DNA from 4 places in the Alteromonas sp. Mac1 genome. Region 3 is predicted to be linked to each of the others. Evidence: predicted binding sites of a transcription regulator. Region 3 holds the regulator's gene; each other region holds the start of a gene.

The links. Region 3 encodes FNR, which switches genes on or off when oxygen is low (the NO sensors DNR and NnrR bind a similar motif). Its sites were predicted from a motif close to TTGATCTAGATCAA; they were not measured.
Region 1: the regulator FNR is predicted to act here: its motif matches at 2,635-2,648, upstream of hemN (oxygen-independent coproporphyrinogen III oxidase).
Region 2: the regulator FNR is predicted to act here: its motif matches at 2,499-2,512, upstream of AV939_RS11525 (PRC-barrel domain-containing protein).
Region 4: the regulator FNR is predicted to act here: its motif matches at 2,592-2,605, upstream of AV939_RS00135 (OmpW family outer membrane protein).

What each region holds. Positions count from the first base shown of each region.
Region 1 is NZ_CP013932.1:668,793-674,927, reverse strand. It holds gene AV939_RS02890 (ATP-binding cassette domain-containing protein) at 1-1,002, shown strand, start outside; gene hemN (oxygen-independent coproporphyrinogen III oxidase) at 1,151-2,518, opposite strand; gene AV939_RS02880 (SGNH/GDSL hydrolase family protein) at 2,758-3,543, shown strand; gene AV939_RS02875 (DsbA family oxidoreductase) at 3,632-4,270, shown strand; gene AV939_RS02870 (XdhC family protein) at 4,267-5,310, shown strand; gene AV939_RS02865 (TonB-dependent receptor) at 5,439-6,135, opposite strand, start outside.
Region 2 is NZ_CP013932.1:2,701,692-2,707,826, forward strand. It holds gene AV939_RS11500 (DUF2789 domain-containing protein) at 1-95, opposite strand, end outside; gene AV939_RS11505 (DUF2750 domain-containing protein) at 161-511, opposite strand; gene AV939_RS11510 (LysR family transcriptional regulator) at 528-1,364, opposite strand; gene AV939_RS20285 (hypothetical protein) at 1,493-1,660, opposite strand; gene maoP (DUF413 domain-containing protein) at 2,049-2,408, shown strand; gene AV939_RS11525 (PRC-barrel domain-containing protein) at 2,679-3,422, shown strand; gene AV939_RS11530 (ArsR/SmtB family transcription factor) at 3,485-3,820, opposite strand; gene AV939_RS11535 (rhodanese-like domain-containing protein) at 4,008-4,358, shown strand; gene AV939_RS11540 (LysR family transcriptional regulator) at 4,431-5,366, shown strand; gene AV939_RS11545 (exopolysaccharide biosynthesis protein) at 5,502-6,107, opposite strand.
Region 3 is NZ_CP013932.1:1,334,461-1,340,595, forward strand. It holds gene ccoP (cytochrome-c oxidase, cbb3-type subunit III) at 1-537, shown strand, start outside; gene AV939_RS05495 (FixH family protein) at 675-1,154, shown strand; gene AV939_RS05500 (heavy metal translocating P-type ATPase) at 1,154-3,556, shown strand; gene ccoS (cbb3-type cytochrome oxidase assembly protein CcoS) at 3,558-3,773, shown strand; gene AV939_RS05510 (sulfite exporter TauE/SafE family protein) at 3,760-4,419, shown strand; gene fnr (fumarate/nitrate reduction transcriptional regulator Fnr) at 4,469-5,209, shown strand; gene uspE (universal stress protein UspE) at 5,307-6,135, shown strand, end outside.
Region 4 is NZ_CP013932.1:26,138-32,272, reverse strand. It holds gene AV939_RS00150 (gamma carbonic anhydrase family protein) at 1-391, shown strand, start outside; gene aroE (shikimate dehydrogenase) at 419-1,246, opposite strand; gene AV939_RS00140 (group II truncated hemoglobin) at 1,272-1,703, shown strand; gene AV939_RS00135 (OmpW family outer membrane protein) at 1,804-2,478, opposite strand; gene hemF (oxygen-dependent coproporphyrinogen oxidase) at 2,644-3,588, opposite strand; gene AV939_RS00125 (Sua5/YciO/YrdC/YwlC family protein) at 3,585-4,160, opposite strand; gene AV939_RS00120 (DNA topoisomerase family protein) at 4,182-4,733, opposite strand; gene AV939_RS00115 (DUF494 family protein) at 4,757-5,233, opposite strand; gene dprA (DNA-processing protein DprA) at 5,235-6,135, opposite strand, start outside.

The DNA.
Region 1 (6,135 bases), 670 kb from region 3:
AAAGCGGGTTCAGCTACAAAGACGGTAAACGCGATAAGCGCATGTAACGCAAAAAACGCGCTTGCCCCCGTGCGAGTGGGCTTAGTATTCCAACAACCAATGCTATTTCCTCATGTAAACGTAAAAGGCAATTTAGCACTGGCACAGCGTCATGCAGGGAGCAAAGCGTTAGCGGTAGAGCATGCCCTCGCTGGGTGTGAGTGCGAACACCTGTTGCATAAATCAATAGATAGCCTTTCAGGTGGCGAAGCGCAGCGGGTGGCGTTAGCGCGAGCACTGGTTAATGGGCCAGATGTGCTAATGCTTGATGAGTCGTTAAGCGCATTAGATGCAACGTTACGCAGTAAAATCTTACGATTTTTAGTAAAAACCTGTGGGCGCTTAAATATAAAATTAATCATGGTGTCTCACGATGTTCAAGACTTAGCCCTATTTTGTGATGGGCTAATATCGGTTGAAGATGGGGCGGTAGACGCGGCGGGCTCAGTAGCTTACGTTATGGCGAAAATCGCCAGCCAAGGAAGCGTAGAAAACCCCTGTGCCATATTAGAAGGTGAGATAATTCCACACTCGGATGATTTTCCTCATCCGTTTACTCGTTTAAACGTAAGCGGCAATATATTGTACGCTAAAGCGACCGTACAAAGTGATAACGAACGGAATACCAATAACAACACTGAACAAGGGCTAGACTCGAACCCGCGTCAAGCGCGAGGAAAAATAGCCGTTTTTGCCAGTGAAGTGAGTATTGATACCAATACACAAGTGAATGTGCCCTCTAGTAGTATTTTGAATGCGCTACCGTGCGAGGTGGTGAAAATTTATTATCCTGAAACACTGCAATATAACAACCCACAATCTAACAGCCAGCAACTTCAAACCGCAATCGTGATGCTATCCCACGGTGCTCAAACGCTATATGCCAGAGTAAGTACTTTGTCGATTGAAAGGTTGAAACTTGAACCTGGTTTATCCGTGATGGCCAGGTTCAAGCTTCAGTAGATGTGCAGCGTGTTTTAAAGCCCAGCGTTTGGTATTTCTACAAGCTAAATGCTGCAGGCTAAATTCCTGTTCTCTTTATTCTCACTGCCTACATTCCCGCGACCAACATTCTCGCGATTCAAATCCTTGCGATCTAAATTCCCACTTCCTAAATTGCAGCAGAATAGCGCGAGATATGGTGATCTTTATTTAGGTAAGCATCAAACCTTGCACATATTGCTCTTATGTAAATGCGAGACGTATCTGGAACACTAATATATCGGTCGCTAAGCTCAATAATACCGTCGGCCATTAAGGATTTAAGGCTTGTTAATTCAATACAGAAATAGCCATTGAAGTTAATATTGTATTTATCTTCAATGTCTTTTTTGTCTAAATACAAATTACACATTAAAGACATGATCACATCTCGGCGAATGCGATCGTCTAAGCTTAACGCAATGCCATTGGCGGTTAGTGGTAAGTCGTTATCCAACCGGTTGTAATAGTCTTTGAGTTGCTTAGGGTTCTGACCATATGCATTACCTATTGTACTAATAGCCGATACACCTAAACCAAGTAAGTCACTGTTTTTATGGGTAGTGTAACCTTGAAAGTTTCGGTGCAATACGTGGTTGTGCTTAGCCATGGCTAGAGTATCACTGGGTTTAGCGAAGTGATCTAAACCAATCATCTCAAAACCTGTTTTAGTAAAGCTTTCTACTGCCATTTGGTGCAGTGCCGCTTTTTCATCAGGGGTGGGTAGGGTATCTAGCGGTATTTTACGCTGGGCTGCGAATCTATCGGGTAAATGTGCATAACTAAAAAGAGAAATTCGGTCGGGTGACATGGCTTTTACCGCCACTACCGTGGTGCGAAACTTTTCCATAGTTTGTTTTGGTAAACCATAAATCAAGTCTAAATTAACCGAGGTATAGCCTATGTTTTTTGCATCGAATACTAATTTGGCAATATGAGCCGTACTTTGAACACGATTGATAGACTGCTGAACATCCACATTAATATCTTGCACACCGAAGCTAACGCGGGTGTAACCTAATTCATTTAAATCTTCTAAGTATTCAAAAGTCACATTTCTGGGATCTAACTCAATCGAAAACTCTGCATCGCTGGAAATAAGAAAGTGTTTCTTAATCAAATACATTAAATAGGTATGTTGTGTTGCTGAAAGGAAGCTAGGAGAACCTCCACCTAAATGAAGCGCTACTACTTTCTTATCTTTATATAGCGACTTTTTCGCTACCATCTCTTTTTCAATATAGCTAAGGTAATGGTCGGCTTTTTCGTTGTGGCGAGTCACTATTTTATTGCAGCCACAGTAATAGCAAAGCTCTTCGCAGAAAGGGATGTGGATATACAAGCTTATTGTATCGGCACCGCAGTTTTCAGATGCGCTCTCTAATAAGCCATCATTCACCGCCTCAAATTTAAGTGCAGTAGGGTAAGAAGTGTAACGTGGCGCCTGTTGTGCATACTTTGTTATTGTACTTGTGGCCTGTTCAATTGGCGAATTCATAGTTATCTTCTGCTTAGTTTGCTAGTAAAGTAGCGAAAGACTCACATACACGGTGTCTTTCTTTCGTGTTAAATCCATTTCATCATTGATAGTAATGCAAACTAGTAAGGTGTTTATTGATCTCGTTCAAGGTTTTGCTCTTAAACATACTCATTATAGTCAGTTTTCCAATTTTGCTATTGCAAGGCTTGCGGGTAAGGAAAAAAACGCTCAAATTACCGGAACCTACGGGTAGTAGAGTGGGCCGTTGCCAGTGCGTTAACAAGGTCGACAGCAAAGCAGATCTTAAAGGCCATGCACAATCCAAACCTTCCTTAGCGTTACTAATTGTAGGAGATTCCGCCGCCGCTGGTGTGGGAGTATCTAACCAAAAACAAGCACTGTCTGGCTGGCTAGTGGAAAGCTTATCAACAAACTACTGCATTAATTGGGAGTTAAAGGCCAAGGCAGGAGTTAACAGTACTGATTTGTTATCTATGTTGCAGCGGGCTAAACCAAACTCTGAACCTACTGTTGATTCTAAATCAACACCGCCCTCAATACTTACTTCTACTCATGACTTCGACACGCCTCTTGAATGTGGAGCGTTTGACGTGGCGGTGATTTCAATAGGGGTAAATGATATTACGGGTTTTACTTCTTTGCGGAAGTGGCGTTGCAACCTAAAGCAAATAATTGAAATACTAAAAGCACGATTCCAGTGCCGGTTTATTGTATTTACTGCGCTGCCTCCTATGCACGAATTTCCCGCACTACCTCAACCATTACGGTGGGTATTAGGGCAAAAAGCGAAGTACCTTAATGCCGCCTTGCTAAAGCTGGTGAACAATTATCATGGGGTTAACGTACTTACCCTAACGCTAAATCCAATAGATAACAGCCAATCAAACAACACACACAATTACATGGCCGAAGACGGTTTTCATCCACAAGTTGCAGGCTATCAATTGTGGTCTAACGCTGTTGTGAAGTTAGTTAACGAAGAACTTGATGAATTGGTCGGTAAAAATAGCCATGTTGGTTGAAGCTGGAAGGTTCACCCCTACAATGCATTATTCATTTAGTAGGTGTTGAAAAACCAACAATATTTAACGGCTTCGCGCTGGAGGTGCAATGAAAAAAGTAACAATAGATATGGTGTCAGATGTGGTTTGCCCTTGGTGCATTATAGGTTACGAACGTCTACAAAAAGCCATCGCTCAACTAGACGATATAGAAGTAACTATTCAATTCCATCCATTTGAACTTAATCCGAATATGCCGCAAAAAGGCCAAGACGTTCGTGAACACATAATTGAAAAATACGGGCTTACTCCGGCACAGAGTGATCAAAACCGACAACAACTTATTGATGCAGGTGCATCAGTCGGCTTTGAGTTTGACTACTTCGACGGCATGCGCATGGCCAATACTTTCAATGCACACCAAGTACTGCACTTCGCAGGGGAAAAAGGTAAGCAAGAAGCACTAAAATTACGCTTGTTTGCCGCTTATTTCAGTGAAAGAAAGAACGTGAACGATGTTGACGTGTTGGCAAACGAAGCGGTGTCTGTAGGGTTAAACGAGCAAGAGGTACGTGAAATTCTGGCCAATCAAACCTACGCAGATGTAGTTCGAGAGCATGAGAACTTATGGTTGCAGCGCGGTATTCAAAGTGTGCCTACTTTTGTGATTGGCAATAGCGGTGTTGCAGGCGCACAGGACCCAGATACTTTAGCGCAGTTTATTATGCAAGCATCAACCGAGCAATGAGTAACCAGCTAATACACCTTTTAGCCCAGTGGTATCCGCGAAAGGATTCCCACCAGTGGGTGCTGGGGCTTATTTATAAAACGGAAGGCTCTTGTTACAGAAAAGCCGGGGCGGTGATGTTGTTCAGCGACGCAGGGCACCAGCTTGGTGTGTTAAGTGGGGGTTGTCTTGAATCAGATATTAACAAGCAAGCCCAGCGGGTAATGCAAGATGGTAAGTATCGCACTGCGGTTTATGATGACAATGACGAAGAAGACATTGCCTTTAAGTTAGGTGTAGGCTGTGGCGGGGTTGTGCATTTAGCGCTGCTGCCCGTAAATAGCGATAATCATTATTTGCAGTTACATACGGTTTATTCTCATTTGGTAAGCGGGAATGCTTGTTTATGGAAGCAAGAAATTAATGGCGAGCTTTCGTCTTCTGTTAGCATTTGCGGCGCCCAACCTACGGGTTCAAGTGAACTGGCTGACACTACTCCTCTGGTAAAGGCTGCAGCTAAAAAAGTGGCTGCGTCACTGGATACCCAAAACGGAAAGCGCTTTTTAACAGTGCATTGTCAACCGCCTCCACACATACTTATTATTGGCGGTGGATACGATGCAACCTTTGTGGTGAAGATGGCGGTACAGCAAGGATGGTCGGTGAGTGTGTGGGATCCTAGGCCAGCACAGGCAAGGGTAGAGCACTTTACCGATGCAAACTTTATAGTCGAGTCTACGGAAGCCGACGCACTCAATTTACATATCGCAGAGCATAATGTTGATGCAGCGGTGCTGATGTCCCATCACCGTCAAATAGACAGCAAAGCCTTAGCAACGTTAAGTCGGCACCCGCTGAAGTACGTGGCCATGTTGGGGCCCATTCATCGTAAAGAAGAAATGTTTGCGCTAGCTGGGGTGACAGAAAGTGATTTTCAGGGCTTCTTTGCTAGCCCAGCTGGGTTTGATATTGGCGGCGATTTACCTGAAAGTATCGCGTTGTCGATTATCGCTCAGTGCCATGCGGTGCTAGCTCAAAAGCTACCATCATTACAGCAGTAGTGTGCAACTCGCGGTCAATATACACAGCTCTACAAGTCGACAGTTCAATAAATCGGCAGCCCCAAAGTGAAAGAGTACATGGGGCTTTTTTTAATGTTCGAAACGCTTTAACTTAGTAAAGGCTAACGTCAGAAGCGCTTTCTTACCGACACTCCAAAGGTGCGAGGTGCGCCAGCGTAAGCCATAATTTTTCCTTCTTGCACTGGCACATCAAAACCGCTTCGGGCGATATATTCTTCATCTAAAAGATTTCGAGCCCATACAATGACTTCGCTGTCCCATTCATCAAGATGAAGTGCAAGTCGAGCGTTAATAATCTCGTATGAACCAGACTGTTTATACGGGTCGTTCGAATCATCCAAATATACATCGCCCGTGTATTGATAGTCTGCACTTATCGTGGCGTCGTAACTCGCCACTGAAAAATGATGGTTTAGCAGAACTGAAAAGCTGTTTTGAGGTTCGAAACCCACTCTGTCACCGTCTCGTGCGCAATATGGGTCGGAAGGTGACGCTCTGCCCGGATCGTCAATACCTGTATGCCATGAATAGGCCACCCAACATGTACCCTGTTTGAAAGTATCAAAATTGGCTAACGTACGTGATGCATTAAGCTGAAGTTCTGTATTTGCGCTTATCAACCAAGTAGTTTCAAGCTCCAGTCCTTTAACATGAATGTCGCCTGCGTTTTGTAGGTTAAACCCCGTGCCAGTAAAAGTGGTAGCTTGAAAATCTTTAATAGTTGAATAATGTGCCGCAACATTTACCCGCACACCATATTCAGGCCAATCCTGTTTTAAGCCTATTTCTGCACTGCGGGCCTTT
Region 2 (6,135 bases), 1.4 Mb from region 3:
TTGTGCGTTTCAATAAAACTGTCTATCGCTTCATCGCTGCTATCTAGCCCTAACTGTTCAAACAAACTGCTCATAGTCGGTTGTTCAGTAAACATGGTAGCTCCTCTTCAATCATGATAGTCCGGTAATATTGAAACGCTAAAAGCAAATGATGAGATCATTAAATTTGCTGTGCAAATTCCTCTGGTTCCATCACTTCACCTTCCTCTCCTGGTACCGGACAAACCATCACCGTAAGGTTATCTTGCGTCATGCCGCCCACCCATTTGGTAAGAAAGTCTTTGGTAGAAATTTCCATCGCTTCACAGTCTGACCAGTCTTCAGTTGCCCATAGCAAAGCAAGAGATGATTCCGGCCATACTGGAATACCATCTTCATCGTCTGTCGTTAACATCACGCAACCATGTTCATCTTTAAGAATAAAAAGTTTGCCCGACGTTTTAATTAATTCAACGCTGGCTTCTAAGCGTTCGAATGCGTTCATCTGTAATAATGGGTGTTGAGTTGTCATAATTTTCTCTTTGCTATTAGACTGGGTGTATGGCCGATACGCTGGTAATTAAGGCTTCTAGCCCTACACGCCTGACTTGTTTCATGGTGTGAAGATAAACTTTCATGGTTATACCTTCTAAAGGCTGTATTAGTGAAATTGCGATAGTTGGATCAAGTTGATTTACCGTTCCTTCAGGAAGTACAGCAACGCCACCCTCATATTGTAGGTTATTTAGCGCTAAGTTGAGCGAGTTCGTACGTAATTTAGCATCACGAAGTTGAGGGTATAACGTAAGCAATAAATCTCTGGCTTTGCTGCCCCAATCAATGGCTACAAACTCTGCCGCGTCGACTACATCACTGCCTTCGCCAATTCGGTATAACCCTAATTGGTTTTCTAGTAACACTTCACTTTTAACTTCTTCTGACTTTAGCGGCTCGGTTGAAAAAGCCAAATCAGTTACCCGCTCGTGCAATTGACGAGACAGGCCATCGAGAGAAAGTACTTCTGCTTTAACAGACCAATCAGGAAATGTGTTATGAAGGTGGCTTAAGGTGGTAGGCAACATTAATTCACTGGCTAACTGCGTTGCCCCGCATACCACATATTCAGAAGACTGAATTTGCAGTTCTTGCTTGGCTTCATTTAGCGTACTGCAAAGCTGCCGTGCGTACGGCAACAGCTTTTCACCCGATTGGGTTAGCTGAATACTATTTCGCTGACGTATGAAAAGCGTGGTATGAAAGTATTCTTCTAGCAACTTGATCCGCGCACTTACCGCAGATTGCGTTAAATAAAGATTTTCAGCTGCTTTGCCAAAATGTCGGGTTTTTGCAACTTCAATAAATGTGGTGAGAAAGCGTATATCCATGCTTCTTACAAAACCGATAAATAAGTGATTGTAAATTGTCACAGATAATACGGCATGTAAACACAAAAGCACAGCAACGCACTGCTATAAAAGCAGTGCGTTGTATTTATTTTCAACTAAGAAGCGTATTAACTGCCTTCGTGCATCAAACGGCGCTGTTTCTCTCGACGTTGTAAGTCACGATTCTGTTTATTCTTTACGCTTTGGTGGCGCTTAGTGCCCACCTTCTTGGTGTGAAAGTTTTCCTCTTCTACCGAGTCCAATTCTTCACTTTGGTAACGATAGTCTTTACTCATGTCTATCTCTAGGTTATTGCCACTTCGTCATTATTATCTTGGCGCCAAAAATAGAAAACGAATTTTTCTCATCGTTGCGACAATAATTTTTTGTAGTGAGTTTTGGTCATGTATTTCGCTTCGTCGTCTCAATTCACCTACACCTGACCGCCTTTTCATCGCCACATCAAAAAAATTAATAAATAGACTAAATTTCAATGATTTGGGCATCTTAAAAAGGAGCAGAATCTGAAAATTCACGTTTTTCACGCCCCATAAACTCGTACATTTTTTGGCGTTATATTTTCCAACAAAATTTTTTATTGAGAAGGAAAAAATGTTTTGTTTTATGTTCTGATTCTTTTGTCTTAAAAGTTCGCTTGAAGACAACTCAATGCTGGGTACAACCATGAAAAATTTATCAATTCGCGTTTCTCAAAAACCTTTTATAGATAGACAAAAATTTCCTTATGGCTTTCGAAAATCTGGCGACTTCAGTATTGGTGAGGCAGATATACTAACCGGTTATGGAAAGACCTTACTGGCACTAGAATGCGGGGAGCTATCTCCAGAGACAGATGATGAGCGTCACTTTCTAGACTTTATCAGTGGTAAAGTAGAAGCTGAAAACGCTTTAGAGCGCACTTGGGCCAAGTACGTACGCTTATCTCGAGGCAAGAAACACTTCTACACATTACATAGCAGCGCTGCGAGTAACCAATCGGATTACGATGAAGATTACAGCGATGAAGCATTTGATGTAGCCTAATTTTAGATTCGACCTCTTATCAACCAGCTTGGTGCAAATCGGGCTGGTTGCCTCTATTTGTGATATTTCCCTCGCTATTCAACCTGTTTGTTGATCCATATCTAGATTGCGCCCGAACAAATCTTTGCATATTTGTAATGTTCAAACAGATGGTTCTATATTAATAACTTAGCATTGTGAAATTGCTATTTTACGCAAACCACGCTGTTGGAAAATAGTAGAACAATATCTAATGAATTACCCAAGCCTGAAGGCAAAGGAGGCGCAGCGATGATGGTGTCATATAAACAGATTAAACATTTTTCAATTCATGCTACCGATAAGGACATAGGCGGCGTACGAGATATACTCTTCGACGATAAAGATTTCGTTGTTAGATATGTAGTTGCCGATACAAATACGTGGCTTCCCCTTAGCAGGAAAGTGGTTATTTCACCTATTTCGGTCACACGTGTTGATCGGGAAGAAGAAACCGTTGATGTATCCATGACGGCAGACACGCTTAAGAACAGCCCATCAATTGACGAGCACAAACCCGTTTCAAGAGAATTCGAAGAAACGCTATTTCGTTACTTTGGCTACGGCTATTACTGGATTGGCCCTGGCGCGTGGGGCGATTTCGCTCACCCAAACCAACTAGCCGATCCTGAGTTAGCAGCCATGGGGAAAGAGGAGTTAGATAATAAACCTGACAATCATCTAAGAGCTTGCGGCGAAATCAGTGGTTACGAAGTGGCCACCCAAGACGACAATGTTGGGCACATCAGCGATTTCATATTTGATACTGAAGGTTGGCAAATTCAGTTGTTAGTGGTAGATACAAACAACTGGCTACCGGGTGGTAAAAAGCTTGCAGTCCTGCCCTCAGACATCAAGAATATCGATTGGTCTTCACATAATGTCTCGGTCGTCCTAACCCACGAGGGGTTGATGGCTAGACCGGAAGTTGACCTTGATAAATTGGGTGACACTGCATACGTAGAGGCCTTGATAGCGAATGCGAAGCTTGTCTAACTAAGTCGAGTGCCATTTGAGCAAGAGCGATTAATTGTCTTTTAGCAAAGTTTTAACTAAGGTTAATCGTTCTGAGCGCAAAAGAACTTGTGGAGCAGGCCAATAGTTTGCTTCACTCTTTCGTCGGCTAGTCGATAGTAAATGGTTTGTCCGTCACGGCGTGTGGCCACCATTTTAGATTCTCTTAATAGGGCCAAATGCTGTGAAATCACAGGCTGAGAAACGTCTACTTGGTCTAACATTTGGGTAACAGATAACTCTTTATCCACTAAAGAGCAAAGAACCATTAAACGGGTTTTATTCGCCAACTGCTTTAGATAGAGCTCAGCTTCCATTGTATATTGAGCCATTTCGCTCGTATCTACAGATAGATTATCAACGGCTAGATTATCAGTCATAACAACTCACTTATAAATTTACGTAGACGAGCTACCAACCCGCCATCTTATACTAAAGTATACTACTATAGCGGCGAACGCCAAAACTCAATGTCATTTTTTATAAAATATATAATGAAAATAGGTGCTAGAAAATATAACCATTTCCTTATATAGTAAACTCATCATTATTTTTCAAGGTGTTCTAATGTTAATTGATATCACTACTAGACTCGCTAATATCCCTTTCCCGCTACGTTGTATTACGGCTAAAGAAGCGATGCAGGAAATATCTTCTAATCATGGTTTATTACTTGATGTTCGTGAGCCCGCAGAGGCAGCGTCTAGCCCGGTAGAAGCTGCATTAAATATTCCTCGTGGCGTGATAGAGATGAAAGTTATTGAAAAATGTAAAGATGCTAAGTTTCCAATCTATATTCATTGCGCCTCGGGTATTCGCGCTAAATTAGCAGCCGAACAGCTAATGAACATGGGGTATGACAACGTGAGCGTGGTAACCTGCTCAATAGGCGATATTAAGCAAGCCACCGACGCATAAGCGCTGACAGCCTCTGGTCGCTTGTGGTATAACCGCTCTATACAGTGACAGAATAATCGATTAGAGCTCGCGATGTTAAAATCTACGTTAGAACAATGGCGCATGTTTAAGGCTGTGGTAGATGCTGGAGGCTTCAATCAAGCTGCCGCATTAGTGCACAAGAGCCAATCTAGTGTGCATCACGCGGTTCAAAAGTTAGAAAATGCCATTGGCGTTGTGCTGTTCGAAAACAGTGGACGTAAGGTAAAACTGTCTCCTCAAGGGGAGTTGATGTATCGTCGAGCAGCGTTCGTTTTGAATGAAGCTCAAAAGTTAGAAGCGGTAGCGGCTAGCTTACAAGCAGGAACTGAAACCCTTCTTCGTATCGCCGTTGATATTATTTTTCCATCAGACTTACTCTATAACGTACTGAGCAAAGTGTCTGAAGAATTCCCGCTGCTGCGTATCGAGATTGAAGAAACTGTATTAAGCGGCGCAAACTCCCTACTTGATAGTGGCAATGTCGATATCGCGATTTCACCTTTCCCCTACCCCGGCGGTTTCAGTGAAGATTTATGCGAGATAGACTTTGCTGCGGTAGCACATGTCAACCACCCTCTGCACGCACTCGACCGCGCATTAACATTAGAAGATCTCAAGTCGCATCGCCAAATAGTAGTAAGAGATTCATCGGCTGAACGTAAAGTTGATGCAGGTTGGCTTGGCGCCGATCAGCGCTGGACGGTTAGCCATATTAGAACGTCGGTAGATATGATTTCTCAAGGACTTGGGTTTGCTTGGATCCCTATCGCTATCATCAAAAAAGAATTAGAAGAAGGGCTGTTGCTGCCGCTTCCAATTGATAGCAACAGTGGATTACGCCGAGCCATGCTTTATCTTACATTTGAAGATGGTGACGGCCTAGGGCCCGCAGCAAGAAGCTTTATCGGTGAACTTAGATATCAATCGATGCATCTTCCCTCTGCTGATGGCATGCTTGATCAATGTACAGAGTCTCTGCATCGTTAGCATAAGCTGTGGGAACACAGTTATAGCAAAAGTGTTATAGCCAAGCTGTACTTAACGTAAAACCTCAGAAGCAAGAACTCGGGTATTTTAACCAATATCTAGTTTGTCCAATTCCAAGTATAGCCAGCGCTTGGTTTACCCAATACCAAGCGCAATTTGTTGGCCGCCATACAAGAAACCAAATAGGGCAATGGATAGCCCAAAGAGTGCTACAGCGCCGTCATCCGTTGCCATACCTATAGCCATAATCAATACGGCAAACGCCGGTATTAACCCCATGAAGGGTACTAATTCTAATGGTACCATCAGCAATCCACACGCCGCGCAGCTAAGTGCAATCAATGAACGAAACACTGGTTGACGCATAAAAAACCACCGTGGCATTAAGAATCGGTCAAATCGCACTGCCACAGGTTTCATTTTATTAACCAAAAATTCAATTCGATCAGCGTCCATTTCAATTTTCATAATGGTAGCGGGAAGCCACGGATGACGGCGACCGAGTAAAATTTGCATTGCTATCAGTAAAATTGTCACACCGGTTATGGTAGGTACACCAGGAATGGCTCCTATGGGCGTTGCTGCAATAAACGCAGGTAAAGCCAACATGGGTCCAAACCCCCTCTTTTCCATGGCATTCCAGAACTCGGAAAACGCCATGGCGTCGGTAGTGTTTTTGGGCTGCATCTTGCCCAACAACTCATAAAGTGTCATTGACCTTGCGCCAGTTTCCTCAAACATTTTTATTCCCTATTTATGGCTTGAAGCT
Region 3 (6,135 bases):
GTTGAGGAGCTAGCAAAAGACCCTGAAGCGAACAAAGTGGGACAGCGTTTGTTTATGCAAAACTGCTCTCAGTGTCATGGTTCTGATGCTCGTGGCCAAAACGGCGGTTTCCCCAACCTCACTGATAACGATTGGTTATACGGTGGTTCGGGTGCAAAAATTGTTGAAACCTTAACATTAGGCCGTAAAGCCGCTATGCCTGCATGGATAGATGTCATGGGTGAGAAAGGCATCGAAGAAGTTGTTGAGTACGCATTAAGCCTAAGCGGGCGTGATGTTGACCAGCAACTTGCTGATGCAGGTAAAGTTCGCTTTGCTGCATGTGCTGCTTGTCATGGTATGGACGGTAAAGGTAACCAAGCACTTGGTGCGCCTAACCTGACTGACAACATTTGGTTATATGGCGGAAGCCATCGTGCGGTTACTGAAACGTTAACCTACGGCCGAAATGGTGTTATGCCTTCATTCAAGAAAACTTTGGGTGATGACAAAATCCACGTTGTTGCATCGTACGTTTATAGTCTTTCTAACGACTAAATTCGTATAACCAACAATAATGCTAAAAAGCCTCGTTATCACGGGGCTTTTTTTATGAGAAAATAACCTTATTCAACTGGATGCCATATCTTTCCTATCGCGCCGGTTTTCCTGTAGTAAACGAGTTGAAATAATTAATGAATACACCTTGGTATAAACAATTCTGGCCCTGGTTCCTTATTGCCGTTCCCTTAATTACATTAGTAATGGGTGGCGTGTTATTGAAACTGGCTATTTCAACTGAAGATAGCTTAGTGGTAGACGATTACTACAAAGAAGGTAAAGCCATCAATGCACGGCTAGATAAAGAAGCCATCGCAAAACGCAAAAATATTACAACAGACTTAACCATTACCGATGGCAGTATCTCTGTAAAGTTTCATTCTGGTATTCCAGCAGAAGGAAACGCTCTTAAACTGAATTTTTACCATGTAACCATGGAAGAACGTGATGCGAGTGTATTATTAAGTCGTGATGCGAATGGTATTTACCGCGGCTTTGTTGAAAAAGACCTAACGGGTAAATGGCAGGTCTCGCTTTCTCCTGTTGATGATAGTTGGAAAGTACAAAATACGCTTCAACTTCCCTACTCTGGCGCCATCAAGTTTAACCCGTAATGAGCGAGAATCTTTGTTTCCATTGCGCGTTACCTAACGATGCAACACACAAATACGAAGCAGTAATATTAGGTGAAACTAGGCAGCTATGCTGCCCTGGTTGCCAAGCCGTTGCGCAAGCCATCGTTGATAATGGCTTGGAAGACTACTATCAGTTTCGTACTGAGCCGGCGCAAAAATCTGACGACGGTATTTTAGAAAGCCTATCTGCGCTCAACGTTTATGACGACCCAGCTCTTCAAGAAGAGTTTGTTTTCGATGAAGGCCAACACAAACAAATACAGCTAACCCTTGAAGGCATTACTTGTGCCGCGTGTGGTTGGTTGATTGAAAAACAACTGTCTAAAGTTGCAGGCATTGCCCAAGTAGCCGTAAATGTTCAAGAGCGCCGCGCATTAATAACCTGGGAACCCAGTGTTATTAAACTTAGCCAAATACTCACCACATTAAAACGCATAGGGTATGTTGGTTCACCGTTTCACCCCGATGAACATGAAGCTAGCTATAAACGTGAGCAAAAGTCGTTTATTAAAAAGTTAGGTTTAGCCGGCATTATGACCATGCAGGTGATGATGTTAATGGCCGGGCTTTACTTCGATTGGTTTGGTGCCATTGAACAAGAAACCCGTCAATACTTCTATTGGGTAGCACTTACCCTTACCACACCCGTTGTCGTCTATTCAGGTAGCGCGTTCTATTTAGGTGCTTTAAAGGCCATAAGCGCAAGAACCGTAAATATGGACGTGCCTGTAACCCTTGCTGTATTTGGTACCTACTTTGCGGGTTTACGTTCGACCTTGCTAGAGCAAGGTGAAGTGTATTTTGAATCTATCTGCATGTTTATCTTTTTACTGCTTTTAAGCCGGTTTTTGGAACATAGAAGCAGGCACCGAGCGGCGCAAATTTCGGCTAACATGATGCAGTATATTCCTGTCTCTGCATCAAAAATTGAAAGTGACGGCAGCATTGCTCAGTGTTTGGCGAAGCTTTTAGTGCCTAATGATGTGGTACTAGTAAAACCCGGTGAGACCATTCCTGTGGATGGTATTGTGCTAGATGGCACTGCCGCGGTTGATGAATCTATGTTAACTGGAGAATTTAACCCGGTTAGCAAATCGGCCAGCCATTTAGTATATGGCGGTACGGTAAATCAAGATGGCACATTAACGGTTAAAGTGACTCAAAGCTTAAAGCATGCTTTGGTCAATCAAATAGTACGCTTGCAAGCTAGCGCGATGGCAAGCAAGCCAAAAGCGGCTCAAATTGCCGATAACTTTTCTCGTTATTTTGTGTTCTCGGTGCTGCTTATATCTGCACTTACCTATGGTTATTGGACTTTTGCTGGTAGTGTAGACGCTTTTTGGATCACCATCTCTGTACTAGTGGCAACCTGCCCCTGTGCGCTAGGCTTAGCCACACCTTCAGCGTTAACTTGCGCTATGGCTAAGCTGAATCGTCAGGGCATTTTATTAAAGCGTGCTGACGCGTTAGAGCAGCTTACCGATATTGATACCATCGCTCTTGATAAAACCGGCACACTGACAGAAGGTAAGTTCTCACTACAACAGCGCTGGTTTGCTAAAGGCGTAGATCCGGTGCAGGTAATGGCGCTTACCGCTTTGTTAGAGTCTCGTTCTGAACACCCTATTGCTCGTGCCTTTGATAACGAAGCTGTTGAGTCACACAATAAAACCCCAACTAATAATATTAACGGATTTATCGTTACACCTGGTGGCGGCATTAGTGGTGAGATAAACAATGTAGTTTTTACTATGGGCTCAGCCGTATTTTGTAACTTATCAACTACCTCAAAAGTAGATATACCGGCAAACGTGTTTTTGTGTGCTGATGGTGTATTAATGGCCGCGTTCTGCGTAAATGATAGTTTGCGTCAAGATGCCTTAGCCACGCTCACCGCATTGGATGAACATCAACTCGTGGTACTAAGTGGCGATACTCAGACAAACGTTGATACACTTACTGCAGGCTTACCGATTAACATAGCAAAAGGTGGCTTGTCGCCAGAGCAAAAGTATTCTCAAGTGCATACTTTGCAAAAGCAAGGTCGCAAAGTCATGATGATGGGCGACGGTATAAATGATGCCCCTGTTCTTGCTAGCGCTGATGTGGCAGTTGCCGTAGGAAATGCCACCGATGTAGCGAAAACAGCTGCCGATGTTATTTTGCTAGGAGACAGCCTGCTGTCGGTACCCACCTTATTTTCAGTGGCCCAACAAGCAAAGCGTAAAATTCAGCAAAACATCGCATGGTCGGTAGGTTACAATATTATTATTCTCCCCTTTGCGGTATCGGGGTTACTCTCTCCCTGGATGGCCGTGGTTGGCATGTCGCTCAGTAGTATTATTGTGGTCACCAATTCAACTAGGTTATTAAGTAAATAATATGAGCATCATTTACGTATTAATTCCCATCGCTATCATCATTGTTGCGTTGGCGCTGGTTATCTTTTTCTGGGCAGTGAAAACTAACCAGTTTGAAGATCTCGACCGACAGGGCTATAGCATTTTGTTTGATGATGATTTGTCAGGTGATGAAAAGAAACTAGCCGAGCAACGTAAGCAGTTGCAACAACGCAAAGAAACTGATGACAGAGATTAATATATTCTCTGCCTTTTTCATTGGTATTGCGGGCGGTGTGCATTGCGTAGGCATGTGCGGCGGCATTGTTGCTGCACTTCGTACAGTAACACCAAGTAATGAAGCCGCTTTGCCTTACACTCTTGCTTATAATTTTGGTCGTATAATCAGCTACACCCTAGCCGGCGCTATTACAGGCGCTGTTGGCCAAATGGCCACCGAATTTGTACCTATTGCTAAACCTGTTTTGTCTTTGATTAGTGGCATTATGCTGCTGCTTTTAGCCTGTTACTTGGGTAAGTGGTGGCAGGGCTTAAATTACATTGAAGCAATGGGACGCGGATTATTTAAAGCCATTCAGCCCCTATCTAAACGCTTTCTTCCGTTCAAAAGTCCAGCCTATGCGCTGCCTTACGGTTTTATATGGGGCTGGCTTCCCTGCGGATTAGTTTATTCAACACTGACATGGTCGTTAGCTTCAGGTTCGGCCGTTGATGGCGCAGCTATTATGCTATTTTTTGGATTAGGTACCCTGCCCACCTTGCTAGCAGCAAGCGCAGGTAGTCAGTACCTTATAGCCGGTTTTAGGCACCCCGTGGTAAGGCAATGCTTTTCAGGAATATTGGCTATTTACGCGCTCTTTTTAATTTATGCAGCAATTTCATAAACAAAAGAGTAAGATTATAGTAAGTCGACACTATTTATAGTTTTAACCTATGAGCAAAGGAAGCCAATTCTCAATTCATTGTCAAAATTGCAGTTTCAGCCATTTGTGTTTGCCCGTTGCGCTAAACAAGACTGAAATTGAATCTTTAGATGATATTATTGAGCGAAAGAAACCTCTCCACAAGAGCGACTTACTGGTAAAGTCAGGAGATACATTTAACTCTCTTTACGCAGTCCGCACAGGCTCTTTTAAGTCTTTCGTCACCAATTCAGATGGTGAAGAGCAGATTACAGGTTTTCACTTTCCTGGCGATATTATCGGCTTTGACGCCTTACGGGAAAACAAGCATCAAAGTTATGCTCAGGCATTAGAAACTGCGATGGTGTGCGAATTGCCCTACGAAACGTTAGATGAGATGTCAGTTCAATTCCCCAAGTTAAGACATCAAATAATGAGTTTTATGAGTGCAGAAATTAAACAAGATCATGATCTCATGATGTTGCTTAACAAGCGCTCAGCAGAAGAACGTTTATTGTATTTCCTCTCACAGCTTTCTCAACGTTTCGAAGAGCGTGGATTTTCAAACAAAGAATTTCACCTTACGATGACGCGAAATGAAATTGGAAACTACCTTGGTTTAACTATTGAAACCATTAGCCGCCTACTAAGCCGTTTTCAAAAAGAAAATATTATTCAGGTGGACGGTAAACTCATTACTATTTTAGATTTTGATGAGATGTCGCAACGTTTAACGTCTGTGGTTGCACCTAATATTGCCTGTAATAGCTAATCTTTAAAGCTTTTGATCTAAAACAAGTTACGTAATAGCAAATAGGTATTACACTTAAATTGTAGCAACCAAAATTCTAAAAATGTTTGGAGGGGTTATGATTAAGTATGAACGTATTTTAGCGGTCATTGAAGCCGATAGTGATACTCAACCTGCGCTTAGCCGTGCATACGAACTTGCCAAAAAGACAGGGGCTTCTGTCACCGCTATGCTGGTGGTTTACGATTTATCTTATGATATGACTACCATGCTCAGCCCTGATGATCGCGAAGCAATGCGCGATGCGGTTACCAAAGAACATGCGGGTTGGTTACGTAAAACCCTTAGTGATTTAGGGTTTGAAAAAACCGATATTGTTGTTGAATGGAACAACCGCGCCTTTGAAGCTGTGGTGCATTACGTAATAGATAACAATATAGACTTGGTTGTTAAAGCAACCAAACGCCATGACGATTTAGCTTCTGTTATTTTCACTCCAACAGACTGGCACCTACTTAGAAAATGCCCCTCCCCCGTATTATTAGTTAAAGATCATGAATGGCCTGACAATGGTGAAATTATTGCCGCGGTAAATGTAGGTAGTGAAGATGACGAACATGCGCTACTTAACGACAAAATCACCGTTATTGCTAACGATTATGCCGCGTTACTCAGTGGCAACGTAAATCTGGTAAATAGCTACCCTGCTACACCGCTTAATATCGCTATTGAAGTTCCTGAGTTCGACCCTGATTCGTACAACAACGCCGTAAAGCACCATCACGAACTTGAGATGAACAAACACAGCGAAAAGTATGCTATTGATAGCGAGCGCTGTTACGTGAAAGAAGGTCTGCCTGAAAAAGTCATTCCAAGAATAGCCAAAGATATAGATGCAGAACTCGTGATAATAGGTACGGTTGGCCGAGTAGGTATTTCTGCAGCCC
Region 4 (6,135 bases), 1.3 Mb from region 3:
TATTTCGATTGGTGCACGCAGCAATATTCAAGATGGCAGTGTGTTACATGTATCTCGTAAATCTGTGTCCAACCCAGACGGTTTTCCACTCATTATTGGTGACGATGTTACTGTGGGCCATAAATGTATGCTTCATGGCTGTGTGCTTGGAAATCGTATTTTGGTAGGGATGGGCGCTATTGTTATGGACGGTGTTATTGTGGAGGACGATGTCTTTATTGGAGCCGGTGCATTAATACCACCGAATAAGCGACTTGAAAGTGGTTACTTATATGTAGGGAACCCTGCCGTTAAGAAACGCCCATTAAAAGAAAGCGAGACAGCCTTCCTTAAACAATCAGCATTGAACTACGTAAAACTAAAAGATGAATATAGAGAAGAGCAGGCTTAACAGCCTGCTTATTCATATCAGTCTCGATTACTTTGCTTTTAACTGGCTACGTAATACATCAATTACCGCACTGGTCTGTGGTTTGTAACCTGTCCATATCGTAAATGATGCAGCAGCCTGTTCCACCAGCATACCCAAACCATCAAGTACCCGTGAAGCACCTAACGATAATGCTTGCTGCATAAAATAAGTAGGCTCTGCACGATAAACCATGTCATACGCTGTTTCACATTCTGCAAATAACGTAGGGCTCATATCAAAAGGCAGTGTTTCACTCAAACTGGCGGCTGTTGAATTGATAATAATATGTGGGGCTACTGTATCGCAGTCTTCTATACCAACAACCTTAACCTTTCCTCCGCCCGTTTCACTTGCCACTATTTCTGCTTTAGCCTTTGTCCTGTTAGTAAGATGTAACGACGCTATGCCTGAAGCAATAAGTGGCGCTATCACGCCTCTTGCTGCTCCACCTGCACCTATTAATAGCACACGTTTATTTTTTAGCTGTACGCCGTGGTTAAGTAAATCATTCACCAGTCCCACCCCGTCGGTATTAAAACCTGCAACAGTGCCATCGCTGCGCTTCATTAAGGTGTTAACTGCTTTTGCGTCTAACGCAGCCTGGTCGTCTACGTTAGCAAGGGCAAAGGCATCTTGTTTAAACGGCATAGTAACGTTACAACCTATAGCGTCTGGTTGCGCTAGGAATGCCTTCGCTTCAGGCGTAAAACCATCTTCTGGCGCAAGGATCTTTTCGTAACTAATTTGCTCACCACATTGCTTAGCGAACATTTCATGAATAGTTGGTGATAGACTCTGAACAATAGGGTTACCGAAAACGGCAAACTTTTTCATTGGATTATTAATAAGGCTGTCTGTCATGGGAATGTCTAACTTCTTTAAATCGATACGAAAGGAAAAACCTGCTGTGTCAGAGACTACACCATATTACCGTATAGGTGGAGAAGATAAGGTACGCCTTTTGGCAAACCGCTTTTATGATGTTATGCGTGATGATCCTATTGCGAAGGAGCTTTACGCCATTCATCCTCAGCCAACAGATAGAATTAGAGAAGTGTTTTTTCTTTATTTAAGTTTGTGGTTAGGCGGACCTGACACCTATCAGCAACAATATGGTCACCCAAGGTTACGTTCACGGCATCTTTCTCTTAGTGTTACACCTGAATTAAAAGACCAGTGGATGTATTGTATGCGCAAAGCCATGCACGAGAATGTTGATGACCTCCCCCTCGCACAGCAACTTCTTAATGCACTCGATCAACTTGCCGAGCATATGATTAATAGTAAATAAAAAAGCGCTCCGTAAAACACGGAACGCTTTAGATTACGATATAAGGTTTTACGCCTTGCTAAGCTGCTTATTTAAGGCAACTTACCTTATTAAACGAACCTTAGAATGTGTAACCTACTGACAAGGTGTAAACCCAAGGGTCGATATCAATATCGTTTACGCTACCTTCTGCACCACCTACGGTAAATGACGCCTCGGTATTAATATCGATGTAACGTACTGACGCATTTACATGCCACTCTTTATCTATTTGATAGTCCATCCCTACTTGTGCAGAAATGCCTACAGAGTTATCTAAAGATAAATCATCAAGCCCCGCTTCCTTATTTGCAGCAGTAAATGATTCATCAAAGATAAAGGTATAGTTTAAACCCGCACCAACATATGGCTGAAACGCTGAGTTTGCGTCGTTGAAGTAGTAGTTAACGGTAATAGTAGGGGGTAAGTGCGTGACCTCTCCCAATGTGTTACCTGTACCTAGTGGATCGCTTACCGAAAAATTCACGTCGTGAGTAAACGGTGTTGCGGCCAATAATTCAACATTGATATTGTCGGTAATGAAATAGGCAACGTTTAATCCCAACTGGGTATCGTTATCGATAGTCAGTGCTACACCTAAATCGCTACCACCTGCAATGATGTTTGAGGTTGACTCGTCGGGCGCTACTGTTGTTAATCCGCCACGAACTAACCAGTCACCCTTTTCATGGGCTGAAGCAAAAGGGGCGACAAGCGCTAAAGAAATACATATGGCTGAAAGTGTGTGTGTACGCATTGTGTGTCTCTCATGTGTTTAATGATAATGACGACACTGTAAACGTTTAAAAAGAAAATCCTTTGATCCAGCGCAAGGTGCAATATCTCTATATACCTTGGTAATGAGGGAATTTGATGTGGATCAAAGGAATTGCACCACAGGGTATTCCCATGGTGCAAAATATTACCAGTTTGTAGGCTGAAGCCAGTCGGTTAGCTTTGCTTCTGCGCTCCCCGGCGCCGGAGTATAGCAATACTCCCATCGGGCAAGTGGTGGCATAGACATTAAGATTGATTCGGTTCTGCCTCCAGTTTGTAATCCAAACAGGGTGCCTCTATCGAATACTAAGTTAAACTCTACATAGCGACCACGGCGATATAGCTGAAAGTCACGCTCTCTTTCGCCGTACGACGTACTCTTGCGCTTTTCTACAATAGGTACATAAGCATCAACGAAACCATTTCCTACCGCCTGCATAAAGTTGAATGACGTTTCAAACCCCCAATCGTTTAAATCGTCAAAGAACAAGCCACCTACACCGCGGGTTTCATTTCGATGCTTTAAGAAGAAATAGTCATCACACCATTTCTTATATTTCCCATACACGTCTTCACCAAAGGGGGCGCATAATTTCTTAGCGGTATTGTGCCAATGTACTACGTCGTCTTTAAAGGGGTAAAACGGGGTTAAATCGAACCCACCGCCAAACCACCAAATAGGTGCTTCACCTTCTTTTTCGGCGATAAAAAAGCGCACATTCGCATGAGATGTAGGAATATAAGGGTTATGTGGGTGAATAACCAACGAGACCCCCATGGCTTGAAAGTTTCTACCGGCCAGTTCTGGGCGGTTAGCCGTAGCTGACGCAGGCATTTGGCTACCAAACACGTGAGAAAAGTTCACCCCACCTTGCTCTATCATTGCACCGTTTTTGATAACACGAGAACGACCACCACCGCCTTCTTCGCGAACCCACGAATCTTCTTTGAACTGCCCTTTACCATCGGCTAGCTCAAGGGTTTGGCAAATGTTGTCCTGTAATGACAGTAAGTACGCTTTAACTTGTTCTATCACTTCAGCGGCGTCTTTACCGTCTAACTGTTGGTTTACGTGTTGGGGGTCAATCATGATCTTATTATCTCTCCGGTATCGCCGTCACGGATGGTACTGGGTTTAACGTGGCCACCTACTTCCCCATCAACATAGAAAACACTATCACCAAATATATCGGTTGCTTCCTGCTGGGTTATTGCGGGTTGTTGGCCAGTTAGGTTGGCACTTGTAGATACCAGCGGCTTTCCTAGCTTTTCACATAAAGCTTTAACCACTGGGTGGTTACTTACTCGAACCGCTATTTTTTCATGCTTGCCGGTTAACCATAGTGGGGCCGACGCCGACTTAGGTAGCAACCAAGTATTTGGCCCAGGCCAACTGGAGACAATTTCAGTACGTTTGTGCTGAAGTATGGCTTCATCATTTATATAGGGTAATAGCTGAGAATAGTTAGCAGCAATTAAGATTACCCCTTTTTCTATAGGGCGCTGCTTCAACGCTAAAAGCGACATTACAGCCGCTTCATTATCTGGGTCACAGCCTATGCCCATAACTGCTTCGGTAGGGTAAACCAATAGGTCACCATTTTTAAACGCGGTGACAATTGGATCGCTAGTGCCTATTTGCCCCTTGGTCGGGATACTCATTAATGCTTTTCTCTATAGGTGTTATTTATCGTCTTTTTTAAAGCCACACCCTGGCTGAGGGCAACAAATTTGGCCTTTCTTTTTTATCAGAACGGTCCAGCCACAATCGGGGCATGCTTCATTTACTGGCGTGAAATTTAGCACATAACGACAATGGGGATAATGATCACACGCAAAAAACTGCTTACCGTATTTATTGGTACGTGATGTAAGTTGCCCTTTTTTACACTTGGGGCAAATAACATGGGTGTCTTCTTGCTGTTTAATTGGTGAGATATAATGACATTCAGGAAAATTGGTACAGCCTATAAACATACCAAAGCGACCTTTTTTGATAGCCAAGGTAGAATCACATTCTGGACAGCTAACGCCATCAAGTACTTTTAATAAGGTGGTTTGTTTATCGTGTAATGGCTTGCTGAAATGACAGTCTGGGTAACCTGTGCAGCCAATAAAAGGGCCTGATTTGCTGTTTTTTATATGCAGTGGTTTACCGCAATCGGGGCAATCACCGAAAGCGTCTTCTAAGGCATGTTCGTGCGCAGAGAAAAGTGAATGATCAATTTTTGACATAAACTAGCACGACATGATGCACATTAGTGCAACACGCCGTCAGGTTCATCAAATAATAAATCTTCCATTTGTGCATAGGCTTTTTCTTTACCTGGTACATTAAACAGTACCATGAGCACTACCCACTTTAGGTCTTCTAAACAAAATTCAGAAGAGTCTATTTCCATTACTCTGTCTATTACCATTTCTCGGGTTGACGCATCTACCACACCTACTTGCTCTAAAAATAGCAAGAAGCCACGGCACTCCACGTCTAATCGCATTTGCTCTTCATGTGTGTAAATACGACTAAGGCTGGTACTAATCCCTTTACAAAAATAAGGCTTAATATCTGTTTCTTGCAAAGCCGCTAGCTTTTCAAGCCACGCTAATGCTTTGTAGATTTCATCATGATGGAAACCCGCGCGTACCAACTCCTCGGTAAGCTCGTCTTGATCGACTCGAATTTCAGTTTCACTGTGAATGAAGTTTTCAAACAGGTACATGAGGATATCGAACATATTATTTTCCCCTCAATTTAATGTAGCCACCAGGGACAGCGGCTACTAAACCACGCAACTCATATTCTAATAATGATGCCATAACCTCATTAACAGGAGAGGTACAGCGCTGCGCTATAACATCAATAGCGGTGATGTCGTAATCCACACTATCTAATAATTTATCGGTTGCCAAGTTATTCACTTCACTTTTTTTACTTAACGCTTCACTCTGGCATTCTCTCTCACCAGCAGACACTATAATTTCATCGAAAATGTCATCAACACAGGTAACCAGCTTAGCGCCTTGCTGAATTAACCAATGACAGCCTTCGGAGTAAGCATGGAAGATACTTCCAGGAACTGCAAATACTTCACGCCCCATATCTGCGGCCAAATTCGCAGTTATCAAGGTGCCACTCTTTATTTTTGCCTCTATTACTAAGGTTCCAAGTGACATAGCCGCAATTATTCGGTTTCTCCTGGGAAAATGCCAAGGCTTAGCAGATACACCTGGAAAGAACTCGGTGATACAGGCTCCCCCTGCGTTCACTATGTCACGGTGTAGCGATACGTTTTTAGGGGGGTAGACAATATCAGGGCCCGTTCCCATTACCGCTATCGTGCCACCCTCGCACGCCAACCCACCTGTATGGGCAGCTGAATCTATTCCTGCAGCCAGCCCGCTGGTTACGGCTACCCCATTAGTTGCTAGTGCTTCAGCAAATTCAGTAGCAATTTGCTTACCTTGATGGCTAGCTCGCCTACTCCCTACTATCGCTATTTGGGGCATCACCAAGGTATTAATATTACCTATAACGAATAGCACCAGTGGTGGGTTTGGCAGGGTTTTTAATAGTTCAGGGTAATGGGCACACCCTAGGGTAACGATATGATGCTTTGCATGTGAAGCGTGCCAGTGT